2 regions of the Pseudoalteromonas sp. SR41-7 genome follow, and region 2 is predicted to be linked to the other one. Evidence: predicted binding sites of a transcription regulator. Region 2 holds the regulator's gene; the other holds the start of a gene.
What was found. Region 2 encodes sigma-54, which starts transcription at its own class of promoters, with help from an activator protein. Its sites were predicted from a motif close to GTTGGCACGNNNNTNGNNT; they were not measured.

Region 1: the regulator sigma-54 is predicted to act here: its motif matches at 2,356-2,374, upstream of H5092_RS04050 (BON domain-containing protein).

What each region holds. Positions count from the first base shown of each region.
Region 1 is NZ_JACJEF010000002.1:291,646-298,174, forward strand. It holds gene yaaA (peroxide stress protein YaaA) at 1-309, shown strand, start outside; gene H5092_RS04045 (mechanosensitive ion channel family protein) at 430-1,386, shown strand; gene H5092_RS04050 (BON domain-containing protein) at 1,962-2,282, opposite strand; gene srmB (ATP-dependent RNA helicase SrmB) at 2,556-3,782, opposite strand; gene H5092_RS04060 (tRNA1(Val) (adenine(37)-N6)-methyltransferase) at 3,858-4,556, shown strand; gene H5092_RS04065 (DUF4153 domain-containing protein) at 4,617-6,326, shown strand; gene H5092_RS04070 (DUF2147 domain-containing protein) at 6,491-6,529, shown strand, end outside.
Region 2 is NZ_JACJEF010000001.1:476,606-483,134, forward strand. It holds gene lptB (LPS export ABC transporter ATP-binding protein) at 1-581, shown strand, start outside; gene H5092_RS02215 (RNA polymerase factor sigma-54) at 651-2,150, shown strand; gene hpf (ribosome hibernation promoting factor) at 2,177-2,464, shown strand; gene ptsN (PTS IIA-like nitrogen regulatory protein PtsN) at 2,469-2,921, shown strand; gene rapZ (RNase adapter RapZ) at 2,940-3,785, shown strand; gene H5092_RS02235 (HPr family phosphocarrier protein) at 3,828-4,100, shown strand; gene mgtE (magnesium transporter) at 4,232-5,590, shown strand; gene H5092_RS02245 (protein disulfide oxidoreductase) at 5,793-6,200, shown strand; gene H5092_RS02250 (YgiQ family radical SAM protein) at 6,370-6,529, opposite strand, start outside.

The sequences.
Region 1 (6,529 bases), on a different contig from region 2:
GTATTAAAAGCACAAGACGCGCAATACTTAGTTAACCTTGCTTCAAACGAATACTTTAAAGCGGTAGATAAAAAAGCATTAAATGCACAAATTATTACCCCACACTTTAAAGACTGTAAAAACGGTCAATACAAGGTAATTAGCTTTTACGCTAAAAAAGCACGCGGCATGATGGCGCGCTACATTATCGAAAATAAAGTAACGCAATTAAGCCAACTTAAAGAGTTTACTGTGGCGGGTTATTACTTTAGCCCTGAGGCAACAGTTAAAGAGCTTGAGCCGGTATTTATGCGTGACGAACAAAATTAGGTCATAAGCTTAAATAAACAATTGAAAAGCCATGCATTGCATGGCTTTTTTGATACTGGCGTTATATTTGCAACTATATCTAATATTAATGAGATTATTAATTAAATAGGTGCAAACAAAATGATCAGTATTCCGTCAGTTGGCGAAGCCGAAAAACTAATAGAGGAAAAGCTCGGAGGGTGGTTTGATGTTGTTATCAGCCATATCCCTAATTTTATAGTGGCAATTGTAATTGCCATAGTATTTTCAATATTGGCGCGCTTTGCTGGCAAGCTGATGAAAAACGTGTTGCGCCGCTCTCTCGATTCAACGCAAATTGCTGACTTAATGGCGTCAATATTTAAAGTTATTGTGTTGTGCATAGGTTTATTTATAGCGCTCGATTTTGTTGGCTTAAAAGGCACTGTTACTTCGCTACTTGCTGGTGCGGGTATTGTGGGTTTAGCCATTGGTTTTGCGTTTCAAGACATGACCGAAAACCTAATTGCAGGTATAGCAATGGGTGTACGTAAGCCATTTAAAACAGGTGATGTAATAGAAACCGATGATGTGTTTGGTTCGGTGCATTCTATAAACCTACGTAACACGCTAATAGAGAGCTTTTACGGGCAACTAATACTTGTACCAAACAAAGTCTTATTTAGAAATGTACTAAAAAATTACACCACGCTAGGTATAAGACGTATAGAAGTACCCGTAGGTATTTCGTATGGCGACGACATAGAAAAAGCAAAAGACGTTATAGTCGATAAAATTAACGAATTTGACTTTGTAATACGTAAAGACGAAACCGCTGTATACGCTGAAGGTTTTGGCGACAGCAGCATTAACTTACTGGTGTGGTTTTGGATTAAATACCCAGGCGAGCCTGACTTTATGACGGTACGCCACAAAGGTGTTGTTGCCGTTAAGCAAGCATTAGACGAAGCTGATATTAGTATTCCTTTCCCAATTCGTACTTTAGATTTTGGTATTAAAGGCGGTGAGAAACTCGATGCCATGATAAGCGATAAAATAAGCCAGCAGTCATCCAATAAAGACAGTAGCGACGGTGCTGACTCTAGCCAAAGTGAGTAATTTAGTTAAAACTCATTAGGCAAAAGCATTGGGAAATAGTTACTTACCAACAGCGCAATTTTACAGAGTAAAATTGCGCTTTTTTATAAATGGATTATTAGCTAAAAGTTTAAATACCTAGTTTTGTGTTTATTGAATATCAATTCAGATTAGTTGCGTTTGGCCATGGGAGTATTAACAAGTAAGATTAGTGTTTACCCAACGATTTTTTTACTGCCTTGCCGCACACTCTGAAAAAACGCTCTCATCTATTTCAATAACTAAATAAATCATCCTTTTTAAGCCCGTTAGGTCGGCTAAAGAATCTGTGTAAGCTTTTTCAGTATCAATTGGGTTAACTTAAGGGTTAAAAGAGCAAAGACAAACACGCTAGCGTCAATTCTAAATCTATCTTCTTAAGTATAAGTGTGAGCTATCGTTTTAGGGGGAGGAATAATCGTATTGCTTAGGCTTTATTTTATCTTCTTCACAGCTGCAAAATTTGCCTTAAAACAGAATATAAAAAAGCGCAGCTTGTGTTGGAGTAACAAGCCGCGCTTATGAATTAGTTATACAAATAGGTTTTGTGGTGCGTATTAAATAACGCTAATTTTGTTACGAATGATTTTAACCCCATCTATATTTTCTAGAAATTTTTGAGCTAGTGCGCGCTGAAAACCAGTTTGTGCTTCACCGTATAAATCTACTTCACCATTTTTTACCTGCACACGAATATCACTTAACGCTAGGTTAGGGTTAGTTCGTAGGGTGTTGGTGATAGTTTGTTGTAGGTTAGGTTGAGTGGCTACACTGCTTACTACGGCCATATTGGTTGCTGCACTTACCTTTGTAGCGCAAGCTAATAAAAATAAACAACAAAATGATACTAAAGCGATAGTTAACTTGAAGCGGTTCATAACTTAATCCTTACATTACGGTGAATAGTGCAGCCACAAAATGGAAATTCCATCGGCTAGGTTATCTTTGTAGTTACAATTTCGGTGCCAATATTAACGCTATGAAATATAAGGTAATTTTATTAAGTGGGAATTAAGGTGGGCAAAAATTACATTTAAATGAGTATGAGTTACATGCTTGGGTTACATATGTAACAGGTACAAACACCAGAGCCTGTAAGGCTTGCATTAAAAAAGCCGACAAAAGTCGGCTTAGAATAAAAATATGTTAGGTTACTTTTTCTTTTTAACCTTGGCCTTTTTCTTGGCTTTCATTTTTACTGGATCTTTACGCTTTTTAGCCGGTGGCTTAGCTTCTTTATGCTGTGGCTCAACACCTTTAATTACACGGCGTTTTAGTTTTTGTTCAACGTAGCGCTCTACTTTATACAAAATACCAATGTCGTGTGCTTCAACTAACGATATTGCAATCCCTTTTTTACCAGCACGGCCAGTACGACCAATACGGTGTACGTATACGTCGGCAGTGCGCGGCATATCAAAGTTAATAACGTGGCTGATGTCAGATACGTCAATACCACGTGCAGCTACGTCGGTAGCAATTAAGATACGTGTTTTACCACTGTGGAAGTTTTCCATGGCTTTCATACGTTTGTCTTGTGGCATTTCGCCGCGTAACCAAGCTGCTTTAACGCCATTATTGGTTAGCTCGCCAATCAGTGTTTCTAAACGCTCACGGGTTTTAACAAATACAATTGCTTTAGTCACGTCTGGACCATTTAAGGTATTTACTAAAAGCTCTAGTTTATGATGATAGTCATCGGCTAAATGTACCCACTGGTGAATTTTAGCTTTTTCTTTACGTGACGATTCAGCTTCAAGCAGTGCAGGGTCGTTTAATGTTTTTTCAGCAAACCTTTCTACGCTGTCACCTTCGAGTGTTGCTGAGAATAAAAAACATTGGCGACGATTTTTAGCTTCGTCACAAATACGGCTCATTTCTTTTTTGAAACCCATGTCTAACATGCGATCTGCTTCATCGATAATAAGCATTTCTACGTGTTCAGCATGAAAGTTTTCGGTTTCTAGGTATTCCATTAATCGACCTGGTGTGGCGATTAAAATATCGTTATTTTTTTCGAAAATTTCTTTATGCGTGCCGTAGTTAATACCGCCTGTTACTACACCAATTTTTAGGTGTGTGCGTTTAGCTAACAGTTCACATTGTTCATGAATTTGATAAGCCAACTCACGAGTCGGGGTCATAACGAGGACGCGCGCAAAACCAGGATCACGACGTGGGAAATCCAGTAAGTACTGAATAGCCGGAATTAAAAATGCCGCTGTTTTACCTGTACCAGTAGGCGCAGATGCTAAAATATCGCGCCCCTGTAGTGCTTCAGGAATAGCTTGTTGTTGAATGCTGGTTGGCGTCTCGTAGCCCATTTTATTAATGGCATCGAGTAGCTTGTTATCAAGATCAAATTCAGAAAATTGCATAGAGTGTCTAAAATAAGGGACAATTACCCTGATTATACGCGCTATGCTGCGCTTGGTGAATGAAAAGGTGAAAAAATGTCTGGTTTTGTATTTAAACAATTTAAAGTTGAACACGACCACTGTGCAATGAAAGTTTCTACCGATGGCATTTTGCTTGGCGCATGGGCTAATTTAAGCGGTGCAAAGTCATTACTTGATATAGGCACTGGCACCGGCTTACTAGCATTAATGTGTAAGCAGCGCAGTAATGAGCTTGATATAACTGCGGTAGAAATTGACGAAAGCGCCTATACCCAAGCATTACAAAATGTAGCTAATAGTCCGTGGCCAACAATAAGTATTAAGCACCAAACTATTCAAAGCTTTAGTAGTGAAGTTAAATTTGATGTTGTTATCTCTAATCCACCGTATTTTAATCACAGTTTAAAAGGCTATAATGCTGCGCGTAATACCGCGCGCCATACCGACGGCTTAAGTTTTGAAGAGTTAATAAATGCGTTTAAACGTTTAAGCCATAGCCGCTCTCGCTTTAGCTTAATACTCCCAAGCGTTGAAGGTGCATTATTTATTGAGCTTGCTACTCAAAATGGGCTTTATTTAAATACTCATTGCCAAGTAAAAGCCACGCCCAATAAAGATATTAGCCGCAGTTTAATGGCATTTAGCTACGTAAAAAGCGATATAGAAACATCAATTCTGTGTATTAGAAACTTAGATAATACCTACACTGCTGATTATATAGCCCTATGCAAAGCATTTTATTTGAAAATGTGAAGCAATTGTAAAATAGGAACGAATAACGCAAACTGACTAAAACCATTGTTGAGAACAGATATGGATAGTCAGTTACCAAAATCTTTTATAATTATACTTGCCGTATTACAGGCTATTGCTCTTACCCTTTTGTATAGCAGTATAGAAAATAATGTGTGGCCAGCAACAAGCCCTACATGGTTAGTCTCACTTATTACATTTTCTATGAGCTTTCCTTTATTAATGCTAATGACCGTTAATAAAAATAATATAAAAACGTCGTTGCTTTTAATCCTTCCTTTTTCCTTGTTGTTATCTTTATTGGGGGCGTATGTTGGCTTTCAGCAAGAGCCTCAAGAGTACGTAAGTAATAACACTTTAATGTCAGTTTTTATTTTTACTAGTTTAATAGCTGGCTTTAAAGGCCTTATGTACATACAACAATTTGGTAGCTCAGAAAATGTTAGTTACAGTCGTTTATTTAAGCTCTCTTGGCGTAATTTTATAATATTTGGAGAATGCTGGCTGTTTGTACTTATTTTTTGGGGAATTCTAAATTTAGGTGCGGCTTTATTTGATATTTTAGATATAGAATTTTTCTCTGAGCTACTAAGAAATGAATGGTTTTGGATCCCAACCTTAACGCTCGCATTTGCCTTTGCGAGTGTCATATTTAGAAAGCTTTTGAACATTGAAGATAATATCGCTTTTTTACTACAAACTTTAATTAAGTTTTTATTGCCTGTTTTATCAGTTATTTCTCTCGGTTTTTTAGCAACACTTCCTTTTACCGGACTCAATAAATTATGGGAGACCGGAAGTGGCAGTTTATTAGTAATGTGGCTGCAGGTGCTCACGTTGTTTTTTGTTAACACTGTTTATAAAGATGACTCATCAGTTCGCCCTTATCACATGCTCTTGCACCGACTCGTTTTTATAAGCGTTGCGTTACTTCCAGTTTATAGTGTTATTTCTGCTTATGGAATTTACTTACGGGTAGAGCAGCATGGGCTAACAGTAGATCGTTGTTGGGGCATTTTAATTTGGTTTTTATTGGCGTGTTTTTCGTTTAGTTATCTTGTTGGAATTATAACAAAGCGAGACAATTGGCTAGAGCCGCTTAGCAAAATAAATATTGTGATGGGGTGGGTGGTGCTCGTTAGTATGCTTGCTGTTAACTCCCCTTTATTAAATTTTCAAAGCTTATCTACAAACAGCCAAATAGCGCGTTTAGATGCAGATAAAGTAACAATAGAAAAGTTTGACTATTACTATTTTGAGCACAGCTTAGGTCGCCAAGGTTATTTAGCTATGCAGTTATTAAAACAGAAAATTGAAACGAGTCACCCAGAGCAATACGCTATCATCGATAGGATGTATGTAAATAATGAGTTTGCTTTAACGCTTGAACACACAGTCGATGATTTTATTGAGCGCAGTGTATTTTGGCCATCACAAGCGCTAATACCTCAAGGTTTAATAGAGGCAGTATTTTCTGAACAACATTTTTACGATCGTAACTCTTTAAAAGAACATACTTACTATTTCATTGGCATGGATTTAAACAAAGATGATGAACTCGATTTTATAGTGATTGACGAAAGTAATGAAAATATATCCGCATATTTCTGGTTATTCGACATGGGTAAGTGGCGCTCAAGGTATATGAATGTCGAAAATCCTGAAGAGATTAGATACCTTAAAAGCATGATTGATAATAACGAATTATCTTTAGTTGAGCCTGAATATTCAAATCTAAAAATAGGGGATGTTGTTTTTAAAGTGAGGTAATACGTAACTTTTTTTTATGCTACTGCCCCTTAAACCTAAACTAATGATTATTAGTTTAGGTTTTTTCTTTTAGTTTTTTATTTTATGTACAGTGCTTTAATAGTGTGTTTATAAATCACCTGATATGATTTAGCCATTGGCCACTTAATTTAAAAGGCAACACAATGAAAAAGTTAAATAAATTAGCATTACTTAGCACGTTA
Region 2 (6,529 bases):
TTGTAGGGCTTGTTCCTAGCGACAAAGGTAAAATATCTATTGATGATAACGATATTACTCTTTTACCTATGCATAGTCGTGCTAGATTAGGCATAGGCTACTTACCACAAGAGTCATCGATTTTTAGAAAGCTGACTGTTTATCAAAACTTAATGGCCATTTTAGAAACGCGCAAAGAACTAAATAAACAAGCCAGAGAAGACACGCTCAATAACTTATTAGATGAATTTAGCATACAACACATTCGTGATAGCCAAGGTATGGCATTATCGGGGGGAGAACGTCGTCGTGTAGAAATAGCACGAGCGCTGGCAGCAGATCCTAAATTTATATTACTGGATGAACCGTTTGCCGGTGTTGACCCTATTTCGGTATTAGATATAAAGAAAATAATAGAACATCTTAAAAATCGTGGGATTGGTGTATTAATTACCGACCATAACGTAAGAGAGACCCTTGATGTTTGTGAAAAAGCCTACATTGTTTCTCATGGGGAGCTGATTGCATCAGGTACTCCAGAACACGTATTAAATGATAAAACAGTACGCGATGTTTACTTAGGCGAGCAATTTAGGCTGTAACATTTACGCCATGTCTTTAAGCATCTGCTAGTATTAATTATAACAACATAAAAGGATTGTTAGAGATACATGAGGCAATCACTACAGCTGCGCATGGGCCAGCAACTTACAATGACTCCACAGTTGCAACAAGCTATTCGTTTGTTGCAACTCAGTACATTGGATCTCCAGCAAGAAATACAAGAAGCTCTCGACAGTAATCCACTATTAGAGGTTGAAGAGGCAGACTATTCCGAAGACGCTGCTGGTAAAAACGAGCAAAAAGCTGATACCGATGACATAACTGTTAGCGCATCTGCTGATGATGCTCCGAGCGAATACGAACAAGATACTGGTGAAGCACTTGCAAAAGACACGCTAAGTGACGACATGGCTATGGATGTCAGTTGGGATGAGTACATGAGTGCCGCTCCTGCAGCCTCATCAGGTCCAATGCCTGAAGACGAATCAATATACCAAGGCGCCTCTACTGAAACGCTCCATGAGTATTTAATGTGGCAATTACAACTAACGCCATTTAGCCCTACAGACGAAGCTATTGCTATTGCTATTGTAGAAGCTGTCGATGATTCAGGTATTTTAACACTAAGCTGCGAAGAGATTTTAGAAAGCTTTAATCAAGAAAACGAAGATGATAACGAAGTCGAACTTGATGAAATTGAAGCGGTATTAAAACGCATCCAACTGTTTGATCCTGTTGGTATTGCTGCACGTAGTTTACAAGAGTGTTTGTGTATTCAGCTTAATCAATTTGATAAAGAAACACCTTATATTAATGAAACGAAAATGATTTTAACCGAGCATATTGATCTATTAGCAGCTCGCGACTATCGTACATTAATGAAAAAAACTAAGCTCAAAGAAGAAGAGCTTAAAGAAGTAATGACACTAATACATACTCTCAACCCAAAACCTGCAGATACTATTGTAAGGGAAGAATCTGAGTATGTTATTCCTGATGTGTCAGTTAAAAAAATTAAAGGCCGCTGGGTTGTCGAATTAAACCCAGATAGCATGCCTAAAATTCGTGTTAATAGCCAATACGCAGCAATGTCTCGCACTGTAAAATCAAGTGGCGACAGCCAGTTTATTCGCTCACATTTACAAGAAGCTAAATGGTTTATTAAAAGCTTAGAAAGTAGAAACGACACGCTATTAAAAGTTACTAATTGTATTGTTAAGCAACAACAAGGCTTTTTTGAACATGGCCCTGAAGCCATGAAACCAATGGTTTTAAATGATGTTGCTGAAATGGTAGAAATGCACGAATCGACAATTTCTCGCGTAACTACTCAAAAGTACATGCATACACCCCGTGGTATATTTGAGCTTAAATATTTTTTCTCAAGCCATGTAAGTACTGAAAACGGTGGTGAATGTTCATCTACAGCAATACGTGCGCTTATCCGAAAATTAATCGCAGCAGAAAACTCAGCAAAACCATTGAGTGATAGCAAAATAGCGGATATATTGGCTGAGCAAGGAATTAAAGTAGCGAGACGTACAATCGCAAAATACCGCGAATCTCTTGCTATTCCACCGTCAAATCAGCGTAAAAGTCTGATTTAAGACGCTAAACTAAGAGGGTAATGCTTATGCAACTAAACTTAACTGGTCGTCACGTAGAATTAACCGATTCACTAAGAGACTATATTAATACTAAATTTGCGAAGCTTGAAAGACACTCTGATCATATTAATAATGTTCATGTCATTCTCGATGTAGAAAAATTAAATCAAAAAGCAGAAGCCACAATACACGTAAGCGGTGCTGAGCTATTTGCCTCTACAGAACATCAAGATATGTATGCCGCTATTGACTCGTTGATCGACAAGCTCGATCGCCAAGTAATCAAACACAAAGAGAAGCTTGCTCGACACTAATATGATGAAATTAAGTTCACTTATATGCCAGGACTGCAGCAAAGCTGCGGTCCTTTTTAATAGCAAAAAAAGAATTTTAGAGTTCATTAGCGAACTTGCTCACGACAAACTTCCGTATTTACCGCAACAAGATATTCTTAATGCTTTAATGAGCAGAGAGAAATTAGGTAGTACAGGTATAGGGCGTGGCATTGCTATTCCTCATGGAAGAATGAGCGGTGCAGAAGAGCCTTTGGCTTTAGTGCTCGTTAGCGAAACTCCAATAAACTTTGATGCAATCGATAATCGCCCTGTTGATATTTTTGTCGCACTCATCGTACCAGATGGCGATAACCAGCAGCACTTAAAGACTCTAGCAACCATTGCTGATAAACTAAACAACAAAGATTTTTGTAAACAGTTACGCAGTGCAAAATCTGATACTGAGCTTTACCAAGTTATTGTCGATCAATCATAGTTTTATAAAGGGTGTTAAATGGAGTTAATTATCATAAGCGGCCGTTCTGGTTCTGGAAAGTCGGTTGCTTTGCGCGTTGTAGAAGATTTAGGTTATTATTGCGTAGATAATATTCCAGTAAACCTACTTCCTTCATTAGTTCGCAGTGTATCTGATAGCTACGATAAAATTGCTGTTAGCATTGATGTGCGCAACATCCCTAAAGAACAAGATGAATTTAACGATATTCTTGAATACTTACCAGGCTTTGCAAACCCTACGTTATTTTATTTAGATAGCGACGATCAGACATTGATCAAACGTTTTTCTGAAACACGCAGATTACACCCACTATCAATAGACTCGTTGCCCCTTGATTTAGCCATCAAAAAAGAAAAAGAATTACTTGATGTATTAACCACTCGCGCCGACTTTATGATAGATACGACTGATTTAAGTGTTCATCAACTCGCTGAATCTATTCGTGAAAAGATTTTAGGTAAAAAAGATAAGCAACTGATTGTCACATTTGAATCATTTGGCTTTAAACACGGTATACCAAAAGAAGCAGACTACGTATTTGATGCACGCTTTTTACCAAATCCACACTGGGAACCAGAGTTGAAGCCTTTAAATGGGTTAGATCAACCGGTTAAAGACTATTTAGCTAATCACAGCATAGTGCAAAAATTCACATGGCAAATTCAAACATTTGTACAAACGTGGTTACCGCATTTAGAAAGAAATAACCGCAGTTATTTAACCATTGCTATTGGGTGTACAGGCGGGCAACATCGCTCTGTGTATTTAGCGCAAACTATCGGTGAAAGTTTTGCAATGACACATCCCAATGTAAAAATTCGCCATCGCGAGCAAGAAAAATAATATAGCTGAATAATCACCTGTTCAGCTTAGGTAGAGTAAGTTATGCATTGTGAAGATACCTTTTTAATAAAAAACAAATTAGGCTTACACGCCAGAGCAGCTACTGTGCTTGCGCAATTAGCAGTACAATTTGATGCGACAATCACATTATTCCAAGATGACAAAGAAGCAGCAGGCGATAGCGTACTTGCATTAATGTTACTTGAAAGTAGCCAAGGAAAAGAAGTTAAAGTTGTTTGTAAAGGCCCTGATTCTGAGCAAGCTTTACACGCTGTTGGAGAATTAATAGCACAACGCTTTAATGAACAAGAATAATCTGTTTTATAAAAACAATATTCGCATTACTAGTGCTTCAATTAAAACAGATATATAAAATAAATAGGTTAGTAACGCCAGTTAACTCACCTCCCCCCATAAAGTAATATAACAATTTATAAAGGACGCCAATGCCAGAAGCTTTTGAACAAGATTATCCACTACAGCAACTAAAGCAGGTGACGAAGTCACTCAATAGTGGTCAATTTGTTCAAGTTAGGCGCATGCTCGCAAAAACGGCTCCTTGTGATACCGCATTATTATTAGAATCATCACCGCATAAAATTCGCCGACTGCTTTGGCAATTGGTCGATCCTGATGTGCAGGGTGATGTTCTTGAAGAATTATCTGAAGATGTTCGTTTAGGCATTATTGCCCAAATGGAACCTAAGCACATTGCCGCCGCAACTGAAGACATGGGCCACGATGACTTAGGTGAAGTATTACGTAGCCTGCCAGATACCGTCTATAAAGACGTTGTTAGCGCGATGGACATTCAAGACCGTGAACGTGCCACGCAAGCACTGTCATATCAAGAGCGTTCAGCAGGTGCGCTAATGAACACCGATACGGTGACCATTCGCCCTGATGTAACACTCGATGTTGTACTTCGTTATATTAGACTGCGTGGTGAGTTACCAGAGGGTACAGATGATTTATATGTTGTTGATAAACATAACTGCTTTATAGGCGCTTTATCGCTGAGTACATTATTAACTAATCCGCCAGAAAAAATTGTCCGCGATTTAATGGATGAAGATTGTGAGTCTATCCCAATCTCAATGGATGAAAGTGAAGTAGCGCAATTATTTGAGCGTCATAATTGGATATCGGCCCCAGTGGTGGACGATAACGACCAACTCCTCGGTCGTGTTACTATCGATGACATCGTTGATGTAATCCGAGAAGATGCCGAGCATAGCTTATTAAGCCTAGCCGGTCTTGATGATGAAGAGGATACATTCGCGCCAGTACTAAAAAGCTCTAAAAAACGCTCAGTTTGGCTAGGAGTTAACTTACTAACCGCACTTGCAGCTGCTTTTGTAGCTAGCTTTTTTGAAGGCACTTTAGATGTTCTCCCTATTTTGGCTGTGCTTAACGGTATTGTCCCTTCTATGGGTGGTGTTGCTGGTAGCCAATCATTAACGCTTGTTATCCGTGGTATTGCAGTAGGTCATATAAACCAAACAAACCAACGTTTCTTGATGATGAAAGAACTGGCCATTGGCGCGCTAAACGGTATTTTGTGGTCACTATTAATTGCGGGTGTTATTGCGCTATGGCAGTGGGACTTTATGCTTGGTGGCGTACTCGCCTTCGCTATGTTTATGAACTTAGTGGTGGCAGGTGTTGCTGGTGCAAGTATTCCAATAATTCTTAAAAGAATGAATATAGACCCTGCTCTTGCAGGGAGTGTGGTGCTAACCACAGTGACTGATATTGTTGGTATATTCGCCTTTTTAGGTACTGCTACATGGTTGCTGATATAAATTAAACGCTTTAAATGTAAAAAACTACAGCAAAAATAGTTAGGGTAAATCAGTAGCTATGGCAACGGATACCAAACATAAAAATGACATACCTAAAAAAACGCTAAAACAAAAAAGCGTATCCATATTAAAAAGTGTACTGGTATATAGCTCTATATTTTTCGTCATTTATACCGCCGTCAATTGGTGGCGGCAACCTGTCATGCCAGCAAATCCTCAATTACAATTAATCGACTATAAAGGGCAAAACATTAATTTAGCAGCAATGAGCCAAGATAAACCCACGCTTGTGTATTTTTGGGGAACTTGGTGTCCTATTTGTAGTATTACCTCCCCTGCCATAAACGAACTCGCAAACGAGAATAAATACCCTGTTGTGAGCATCGCGATAAAATCAGGCTCTGATCAAGAGCTGCATGATTATTTAAATGAGCAAGGCTACAGCTTCAGTACTGTTAACGATCAACACGGGGAGATATTTTCCGATTGGCAGGGACAAGTCACGCCATCTTATATAATCTTAAAAGATAATAAAATGACGCAAGGACTCACCGGCATTCAGCCGTTATGGTCACTTAAATTGCGTTTGTGGTTATCATCAATGCTTTAAAAAAAAGCTAAACTTAGCACAGGATATCTAAAGAGAGGGGGCTCTAAAACCTCACTCTTTATCACCTACAATAATATAGATAATAAAGAGCAAAGCTGACTTAATTTACGTATACAAAAGCTAAAAAACGCGTACCGCAATTAGCCTTATCTATTAGCGAATAAAATTACTAACGTGTGCTTTGACGATTACCGCCCACTTTTGGCTTAGTGTTTGCCTTTTTAAATTGGCTAAAACCAGTATGTCGCGTTAGTGCCGGACGCCCACCTTTTTTACCACCTTTACCTGATTTTTCATCGCGCCCTTCTTCTGGCACTAAACAGTTAGGC